Regions from separate parts of the Cyanobium sp. A1C-AMD genome, predicted to be linked through region 2. Evidence: predicted binding sites of a transcription regulator. Region 2 holds the regulator's gene; each other region holds the start of a gene.
The links. Region 2 encodes NtcA, which controls nitrogen genes in cyanobacteria. Its sites were predicted from a motif close to GTANCNNNNGNTAC; they were not measured.

Region 1: a site for NtcA is predicted at 1,779-1,792, ahead of urtA (urea ABC transporter substrate-binding protein). Genes of this name have one in related genera too.
Region 3: a site for NtcA is predicted at 1,399-1,412, ahead of KBY74_RS00390 (ammonium transporter). Genes of this name have one in related genera too.

What each region holds. Positions count from the first base shown of each region.
Region 1 is NZ_JAGQDB010000037.1:10,498-13,770, forward strand. It holds gene KBY74_RS07795 (urea ABC transporter permease subunit UrtB) at 1-300, opposite strand, end outside; gene urtA (urea ABC transporter substrate-binding protein) at 400-1,695, opposite strand; gene ureG (urease accessory protein UreG) at 1,815-2,411, opposite strand; gene KBY74_RS07810 (urease accessory protein UreF) at 2,421-3,062, opposite strand; gene ureE (urease accessory protein UreE) at 3,052-3,273, opposite strand, start outside.
Region 2 is NZ_JAGQDB010000017.1:7,318-10,590, forward strand. It holds gene KBY74_RS04670 (DUF3084 domain-containing protein) at 1-1,170, opposite strand, end outside; gene ntcA (global nitrogen regulator NtcA) at 1,205-1,945, opposite strand; gene KBY74_RS04680 (cob(I)yrinic acid a,c-diamide adenosyltransferase) at 2,187-2,825, shown strand; gene dcd (dCTP deaminase) at 2,825-3,273, shown strand, end outside.
Region 3 is NZ_JAGQDB010000001.1:69,715-72,987, forward strand. It holds gene groL (chaperonin GroEL) at 1-1,248, shown strand, start outside; gene KBY74_RS00390 (ammonium transporter) at 1,463-2,734, shown strand; gene msrB (peptide-methionine (R)-S-oxide reductase MsrB) at 2,731-3,213, opposite strand; gene secG (preprotein translocase subunit SecG) at 3,227-3,273, opposite strand, start outside.

The sequences.
Region 1 (3,273 bases), on a different contig from region 2:
CGGCCTGCCATATAGGCGCCGAATTACGGTTTTTTCCAGCAACAAACCCGCCAAACCACTAACTAAAAAAGCAAGCGGTATCGCCACCAAAATGTAGATGGGGAAAAGACCCTCCAGAGGGCCATTTTTAAATAGGTTTTGCACCACGAAGGTGGTGTAAGCCCCGAGCATCATCAACTCGCCGTGGGCCATGTTGATGACCCCCATCAAGCCAAAGACAACGGCCAAGCCAAGGGCGGCCAGCACCAGCACCGAACCGATGGCCAAGCCATTGAAGAGTGTGTCGTAAAGAAGATCCATGGCGCCCAACAGGGCTCGGCAAGGGAAAGAAAAATAAAAACGAAGTGAAAAGGGGGAGACAAGCTCCCCCGATCTCAAGTCAATAGGCAAGCCCAGGGCTCACATCTTGAACTTACCGGCGTCAGGACGATCCTGGGTCCAATCGCAGGTGTAACCCTTGGTTGCGGGAACAAACTGGTTCCAGGCAATCGGCTTGAGAACTCCCTTGTTCTCGATGATCTTGAACATGCCGTCCTTTTGGACCTCACCAATCATCACCAGCTCGGTGGTGTGGTGATTGGGCTGCACCTCGATCTTGCCCTGGGGGGCATCGAAAGTCACACCGATTAACGCCTTACGCACTGCGTTGTCATCAACGCTATTGGCCTTCTCAGCCCCAGCGGCCCAGAGGTAGACCATGTTGTAGGCGGATTCAGCCGGGTCATTGGTGACCCGATTCTCGCCGTACTTGGCCTTGAAATCAGTAGTGAACTTCTTGGAAGCCGGGGTGTCGAGACTCTGGAAGAAGTTCCAGGCCGCATAGGTGCCTTCCAGATACTCGGGGCCAATTGCCGCAACCTCCTCCTCAGCAATTGAGAAGCTCATAATCGAATAGCCATTGGCAGGGGTGATGCCAGCAGCCTTCATCTGCTTGAAGAAGGCGACGTTACTGTCGCCGTTCAGAGTGTTGACAATCACGCCACCCTTGGGCAGGGCCTGCTTGATCTTGGCAATGATCGGAGCCACCTCGGTGTTGCCAAGCGGCAGGTAGTCCTCACCCACCAGATTACCACCCTCAACCTTGAGCTGCTCCTTCATGATCGTGTTCGCGGTGCGCGGATACACGTAATCGGAGCCCACTAGGAAGAAGTCCTTGCCCTTGTTCTTGAGCAGCCAAGAAACAGCCGGTTCAGCCTGTTGGTTGGGGGTGGCACCGGTGTAGAAGATGTTCTTGGAGCACTCCTGACCTTCGTACTGGATCGGATAGAAGAGGAAGTGATCCTTGGCCTCAAACACAGGCAGCATCGCCTTGCGGCTAGCTGAGGTCCAGCCACCAAACACCACAGCCACCTGATCCTGATCGATCAGTTTTTTGGCTTTCTCGGCGAAGGTAGGCCAGTCAGAGGCACCATCCTCTTCGACGGGAACAATCTTCAGCTTCTTGCCATCGATGGTGATCCCGCCCTTGGCGTTGATCTCATCGATAGCCATCAACTCGGCTTCAGCCACCGTGTTTTCGGAGATGGCCATGGTGCCGGAGCGGGAATGCAGAATCCCCACCTTCACTTCACCGTCAAAATCGCCAGAGGCTTTTTCGCCGCCGCCGCCGCAGGCCACCAGCGAAAGGCTGGCTGCCATCGCCGTAGCACCAGCGACATAACGCATGGTGGTTTTGCGCATCAGGGAAGACTTCATAAAAACTCCTACGGGAAACCGCTGAATGTCCCGCTGCGATTTAGCGGTCAGTGGAAGGTATCCAGTTGTCACACGTTGGCCCTGTAGTGGTTGCTACGGATCTCGCAAAAGCAAGCTAATCAGGGCAGCTGGGCCCACAAAAACTGCTCCACCACCTCCAGCCCTTCGCCGCTGCGGATGTTGGTGAAGCACCAAGGGCGCCCAGGGCGCATGCGTTCGGTGTCGGCTGCCATCACCTCGAGGCTGGCTCCCACCATGGGAGCCAGGTCGGTCTTGTTGATCACCAGCAGATCGGAGCGGGTGATCCCCGGGCCGCCCTTGCGAGGGATTTTGTCGCCGGCGGCCACATCGATTACGTAGATGCAGAGATCCACCAGCTCCGGGCTGAAGCTGGCGGCCAGGTTGTCGCCGCCGCTCTCCACCAGCACCAGATCCAGATCGGGGAAGGCCGCCTCCAGCTCGGCCACCGCCGCCCGGTTGATCGAACAGTCCTCGCGGATGGCGGTGTGGGGGCAGCCACCGGTTTCGACGCCGCGGATGCGCTCGGGCTCTAGGGCCCCAGCTCGGGTGAGGAACTGGGCATCCTCCTGGGTGTAGATGTCGTTGGTGACAACCGCCAGCTGCAGGCGATCGCGCAGCCGCCGGCAGAGGGCCTCCACCAAGGCGGTTTTGCCCGAGCCCACCGGCCCGGCTACGCCCACCCGCAGCTTGCTCATCGGATCCGCTCAGCTGCGAAACAGCCTGGAGTACAGCTCGGCGTGGCGCAACTGGGCCAAACCCGCACCCACACCACCGCTCCAGAGCTGGTCGGGATCGGCAGCCGCCAGTTCCAGGGCCCGCTCGGCAATCAAAGGCGCCAGACCCAGCTGCAGGCGCTGGGCCTCGGTGGGTCCTAGAGGCACCAGCCGCAACGCCGCACTGAGCTGGTTTGCCACCCAGCCATACAAGTAGGCCTCAACCAGCTCGGTGGCGGCAACCTCCAGGGCGCGGCCCGCCAGGGCAAAGGCTGCCGGCCAAGCCAGGTTCAAAGCAGGCGGATTGAAGCCCAGCTCAGCCAGCAGCCCCAGGAGCGACGCGCCCATCTGACGCTGCTGGGCGCGCACCTCCGCCGCCTCCCGCAGGGCCAGCAACCAGCTATCGCGCTCGCGCAATTCGGCTGCTTCAGCCAGCAGCAAACCGGGCAAACTGGCCGCCTCCAGCACCAAGGTGCCGCGCTGCAACTCAGCCTCCAACCAGGCCCTCACACCAGCCCCATCCAGCAAAAGCCCGCGCTGCACCAGCACCTCCAAGCCCTCCGAATAACTGAAGGCCCCCACCGGCAGTGCTGGGCTGATCAGTTGAAACAAGCGCAAGCGGCTAGTGGTCATGGCTGTGGCCGTGGCCGTGGATGGGGCTGTGGCCGTGGATGGGGCCGTAGGCACCGGACTCAGGCTGAAAGGGAGCTTGCAGCTGATCCACCTGCAGACCGCGATGCTCCAGCAGGTGGGCCAGCACGGAATCGGCGAGCAGGCGCAATTCACCAGCCCTGATCTCCATGGCCACGTGGCGATTGCCAAGGTGATAGGCGGCCTGGAGCAG
Region 2 (3,273 bases):
CACCCAGCGCAATTCCACCGCAATTGGGTCGGCGGTGCTGGCGCTGTTGATGGCAAGGGCTTCTAGTTGGGCAACCTGGCCCGGCTGGCGCTCGCTCAGCTCCCGGGCCAGCTGTTTGAAGCTGGCCGCATCAAACTGCAGCCCTTCCACCAACGTGCCCTGGCGCTGGGCTCGGGCATAGGCAGCGGCTAGCAGCAGGTTGAGTCGCCGCGAAACCGGCTCCAGGGCTGTGAGGTCGCCCTCGATCGTGGTGCTGGCCAGCACTTCACCTGCTTTAACTACTGGGCGGTTGGGGCGTAGGTCTGGGAAGGCAAGCACCTGGCGCTCGCCCCTCAGCACGTTGGCGGCCGAGAGAATGCTCACCACCCAGCTGCCGGGCTTGGCGAGCAGGCCTTCCAGCTTGCTGATGTCATTTTGGGGAACCAGCAGGATCTGGCGATCGGGGGGCTGGCCGGGCAGCACCCGCCTGAAGGCGTTGAGATTGGCCTGCTGCAGCAAGGCGGTGATCACCTCCTTGGCCTGCTCGGGGCGCTCAAGGGTCACCTTGGCGCTGGCCAGGGTCTGACCGCTGCTGAGCACTACGTCGCCGCGGCGCAGGGCAATCAGGTTGCTCTCCAGCTCTTTAAGTTCTTGGGCTCCGGCGCTAATCCGGCGGCGCACCTGGGCTAATTCCGCTTCGGTGCGGCGGATTTCCGCATCCCGCCCCTTCACCTCCTGGCTGAGACGGCTGCGCTCCAGCTCCAACCGGTTGCGCTGGGTTAGAAGTGGCGCCAGCTCTTGGCGCAATTTGCTGGCGCGGGCTTGGGCCTGCTCAAAGCGCGTCTGAGCCTCGCGTTTGCCCTGTTCGGCCCGCGCCACCTGCAGGCGGCTGCTGGCTAGTTGGCTGTTGCTGCGGCTCAGTTCGCTGCGGCTGGTTTGCAGCCGTTGCTCCAGTCGATCGAGTTCAAACAGGCCCGTGCGCAGCCGCTCGCTTACCAGCAGCATCAGGCCGAGGGAGATGGCACTGATCAGGCTGCCAGTGAGCACTGTGATCAACACGGCGGTGCGGCGGGGCCGCATCCCCAACAGGCTCAAGCGCGCCTTGCCCACCAGGCTGCCAAGTCGGTCGCCCAGGGTGGAGAGCACTCCCCCCAGGGCGAGCAGAGCGAGGATCAGCAGCCAGCCCGTCACATACGTCCCCGGAGGGCCCCAGTATCCCTGGCGTTCAGCTGAAGCGCTTGGCTAGGGCGATTGGATCAAACACAGTGATCTTTTTGCGGTCGATCTGAACGAGCCCGTCGTTGCGCAGGTCGCCCAGCAGGCGAGTGATTGTGACGCGGGTGGAGCCAATCGCTTCGGCAATCGCCTGGTGGGAGAGGCGCAGATCAATCGTGATACCTTCCGAGCTGGGAACGCCGAAATCTCGGCACAGCACCAGCAGGAAGCTCACCAGCCGCGAGCTCATGTCGCGGTGGGTGAGGGTTTCGATCATCGTTTCGGTCTGCAGTATTCGCGAAGACAGGCCCTGCAGCAGCAGCAAGCCCACGCTGGCGTCCTGCTCGATCGCCCGGCGTACGGAGGTGGCTGGTGCGGTCACCATCTCGACCCTGGTGAAGGCCACAGCGTGATAGAAGCGATCGGAGCGCTGGCCTGTAAGCAGCGAGAGCACACCAAACAGGCTGTTCTCGCGCAACAGGGCCACGGTGATCTCCTCGCCGGATTCATATACCCGCGACAGCCGGACCGCTCCGCGCCGCAGCAGATAGACCCGCTCGGCTGGATCGCCGGGAAAAAAAATCGTCTTGCCCCGTTCGATCGTCTCGACACTGCTGCCGGCCAGGCCCCGGATCACTTCCAACAGGGTGGGGTTGCCCTGGCCGGCGCTTCCCATGCCTGCCACCACGCCAGGGGCACCCGTCGATGGGGTGTTGGCGGTACGGCTAAATCCGTGGGTAGCGCCAACCATCAAGGTCTTGGCAAGTGCCGGGACCCTAAGGATCACCCGGGGGGCGGCTTGTAGCAATACACACGGTTTGAGACGACACCGCCGGCGCCCCTGCGCGCCAGTACGTATGTTTCCGCTAGGGATGGTGTCGTTTGCTTGTGGAGCGGCCCGATCCCGCTACATTCAGCTCCGCGAGGCCATGGGCTGCTCGCGGCGCCCCAGGTCTGTTTTTCGATTTTCAAGGTTCTTATTCAGGTTGTTCATGACCGCGAGCTTGCCCGTCTCAGGCCTCACCTCCTCCTCTGGAGCTGGTTTTCCGGCGGTCCAGCACCAACCTCAGCGCTCTGGCCATCGCCCTTTGGCTGTGGCGGCTGCCGCGTCCGCCCCCTCTGCTGCGCCGGCATTGCGGCTGGTGGCCCAGTCGGAGGGCTTACTGCAAATCCATACGGCGCCTTTCCGCGGCAGTTACGGTGCCGTGCTCAGCCAGGCCCTACGTAGTGCCGGCTTGGGCAGCCGGGTGCTAGTTACTCAGTTCCTTAAGGGCGGCGTAGATCAGGGCCTCGGCAGCAGCGTCTGGCTCTGTGGGCGACTGCAATGGCTGCGGCCCGGTGTGCCCGGCTGTCTTTCAGAGCCAGCTGTCCACCAGGGGCTCGAGCTGTTGGAGGCGGTGCGCCAGGTGTGGGCCTTCAGCCGCGAGCAGCTGCTCAGTGGTGCGGTGGATCTGATGGTGCTCGATGAGCTGGGCTTGGCTGTGGAGCTGGGCTACATCGAGCAGGCTGAAGTGCTGGCAACCTTGGAGCGCCGACCAGCCCATCTAGATGTCATTTTGACAGGGCCAGCCATGACTCCTGAGTTGATGGCCATGGCTGATCAGGTCACCCAGTTGCGCCGAGGCCTCTGATGCTGAAGAACGATCGCTGGATCAACGAGCAAGCTGCCGTAGGAATGTTGCAGCCGTTTCAGTCGAGCCTGGTGCGCCACCTCGATCCCGCTACGGCGGGCTCCCCGGTGCTCAGCTATGGCTGTTCTTCCTATGGCTACGACTTGCGGTTGTCGGCCAAGGAATTTTTGATCTTTCGGCATGTGCCTGGCACCGTGATGAACCCCAAGCGGTTCAACCCGGCGAACCTGGAGCCCGCTCCCCTGCGCCATGACGAGGACGGATCTTATTTTATCTTGCCAGCCCATTCCTATGGCTTGGGAGTGGCACTGGAGAAGATGAAGGTGCCATCAAATATCACGGTGATCTGCCTGGGTAAGAGCACATACGCCCGGCTAGGCATCATTGTTAATACGACGCCAGCGGAAGCCGGCTGGGAGGGTCACCTCACCCTGGAGTTCAGTAATTC
Region 3 (3,273 bases), on a different contig from region 2:
ATCAAGGAGCACGCCAAGCCCATCTCCGACTCCAGCGCCATCGCCCAAGTGGGCACCATCTCCGCCGGCAACGACGAAGAGGTAGGTCGCATGATCGCCGATGCGATGGACAAGGTCGGTAAGGAAGGTGTGATCTCCCTGGAAGAAGGGAAATCGATGACCACCGAGCTGGAGGTCACCGAAGGCATGCGCTTCGACAAGGGCTACATCTCGCCCTATTTCGCCACCGACACCGAGCGCATGGAAGCGGTGCTCGAAGAGCCCTACATCCTGCTCACCGATAAGAAGATCGGTTTGGTGCAGGACCTGGTGCCCGTGCTTGAGCAGATCGCCCGTACAGGCAAGCCCCTGCTGATCATTGCCGAGGACATCGAGAAGGAAGCCCTAGCCACCCTCGTTGTGAACCGCCTGCGCGGCGTGCTCAACGTGGCGGCAGTCAAGGCCCCTGGTTTCGGTGATCGCCGCAAGGCCATGCTCGAGGACATCGCCGTTCTCACCAACGGTCAGCTGATCACCGAGGACGCCGGTCTCAAGCTTGAGAACGCCAAATTGGAGATGCTGGGCACCGCCCGCCGCATCACCATCAACAAGGACACCACCACCATCGTGGCCGAAGGCAACGAAGTGGCCGTCAAGGCGCGCTGCGAGCAGATCCGCAAGCAGATGGACGAAACCGACTCCTCCTATGACAAGGAGAAGCTGCAGGAGCGTCTTGCCAAGCTGAGCGGCGGTGTGGCCGTGGTCAAGGTGGGTGCCGCCACCGAGACCGAGATGAAGGACAAGAAGCTGCGCCTGGAAGACGCCATCAACGCCACCAAGGCGGCTGTTGAAGAAGGCATCGTTCCTGGTGGTGGCACCACCTTGGCCCACCTGGCCCCCGCCCTCGAGGAGTGGGCTGCGGCCAACCTCTCTGGCGAGGAGCTGATCGGCGCCCACATCGTGGCCTCCGCGCTGACCGCACCCTTGATGCGCATCGCTCAAAACGCTGGCGTCAATGGCGCTGTCGTGGCTGAGAACGTGCGCAACAAGCCCTTCAACGAGGGCTACAACGCCGCCACCGGCGAGTACGTCGACATGCTGGCTGCCGGTATCGTCGACCCCGCCAAGGTGACCCGCTCCGGTCTGCAAAATGCCGCCTCCATCGCCGGCATGGTGCTGACCACCGAGTGCATCGTGGCTGATATGCCAGACAAGAAAGATGCTGCTCCCGCCGGTGGCGGCATGGGCGGCGGCGACTTCGACTATTGACAGCGAGATGGGTGCCTTCGAGGCCCCTCTCCGTCATCGTCAGCGAGGGCAGAAGGGTTTTCCTTCTGCCCTTTTTTTGTTCGTTTCCGTTCAGCCAAGCGGGCCCATCCATCCCGGCTGTATCGGTTGCCACCTTTAAAGGCTCTTTTGGTAGCGGTTGCTACTGGCTGCTGATCCGTTGGTCTTCAGGGTGGCGCCTGGTTTTGGCTCAGCTGTGCCGCTTCTGTTTGCAACCGATCTGGCCCTTCGCAGTGCCAACAATGGTTTTGTGTTGGTGAGTGCCGCCCTGGTGCTGATGATGACGCCAGCTCTGGCCCTCTTTTATGCGGGCTTTGTTCGCAGCCGCAACGTGCTTAACACCATGGTGATGAGCTTCACCGCCATGGCCCTGGTGAGTGTGCTCTGGGTGTTGTTCGGCTACAGCCTGGCCTTCTCTCCCGGCAGCGGTCCCCTAGCTCCTTTCATCGGCGGGTTGCAGTGGGCGGGGCTCAGCAATTGGTCGGCTCCCTATGGGGATGGGCAACTCAGTCACGGTGCCGTTGCCCTGTTCCAGGTCACCTTTGCGATCATCACTCCGGCGCTGATTTCCGGTGCGGTGGTGGAGCGGATGCATTTCCGCGCCTGGATGGTGTTTCTGCTGCTCTGGAGCACCTTCATCTACCTACCCCTGGCCCACATGGTGTGGGGCCCAGGTGGGTTCCTGGGCAGCTCCGGCCTCGGTGCCATCGACTTCGCCGGTGGCCTGGTGGTGGAACTGGCCTCGGGCGTGGCCGCCGCCGTTGCTGCCCTGGTGGTAGGCCGGCGTCGCAGTGGGGGCGTGGGCTATGCCGCCCCACCCCACAACGTGCCCTTCATCCTGTTTGGGGCGGGCCTGCTCTGGTTCGGCTGGTTTGGCTTCAATGGTGGTAGCGGCCTGGTGGCCGGCAATTTGGCCTCCCTTGCCTGCCTCACCACCAATACCGCTGCCGCTGCAGCTGCCCTGGGCTGGATGCTGCTGGAAACATGGCAGCGCGGCAAGCCCACTGCCGTGGGTGTGGCTACCGGCGCCGTGGCCGGCCTAGTGGCGATCACCCCAGCGGCTGGCTATGTGAGCCCTCTGGCGGCCGTTTTGATCGGCTTTGCGGCAGCACTGGTTTGCAGCTATGCCATGCAACTCAAGAACCGCTGGCGGCTCGATGACAGCCTCGATGTGCTGCCGGTGCATGGCGTGGCCGGGTTGCTCGGCACTCTGCTAACTGGCGTGTTCACGTTGAAAAGCCTCAATCCCGCTGGCGCAGATGGACTGCTAGTCGGTCAGCCAGGTCAGCTCTGGATTCAGCTCAAGGCCGCAGGATTCACAATTCTTTTTGTTGGAGTAGGCACGTATGTGATTCTTCTACTGATTCGCCTGGTGATGCCCCTGCGTGTTAACGACATTCAGGAACAGCAGGGCCTCGATATCAATGCTCACGGCGAAGAGGCCTACAACGGCGAATACACCGGTTAACCGGTGATGAAATTGAGGGCTGCGCCGTTGTTGCAGTAGCGCTTGCCACTGGGCTTAGGGCCGTCGTCAAACACGTGGCCCTGATGGCCGCCGCAGCGCCGGCAGTGGTATTCGGTGCGGGGCACGATCAACTTGAAGTCCACCTTGGTGGCGATCCCGTTGGGCAGCGGTTGCCAGAAGCTGGGCCAGCCGGTGCCGCTCTCGTATTTGGCCTTGGAGCTAAAGAGGGGCAGGGCGCAGCCAGCACAAACGAAAGTGCCTGGGCGTTTTTCGCTATTCAAGGGGCTGGAGAAGGGCCTTTCGGTGCCTTCCTGGCGGAGCACGTTATAAGCGGCAGGGTTGAGACGTTTCTTCCAGCTGGCTTCGCTGAGCTGCCAGGCGGGATCTTGGGCCTTGGAAGCTGCTTCGGCGCGGGAGACGCCAGTGAAGAAGGCACCCAGGCTTGATCCCAGGGCTACCAGCAGATTGCGTCGCGGCATTGGCGTCACAGACCTAACCGAGCCAGCCGGCGCTGAGCACAACGGCCAGGCCAAGAAAAA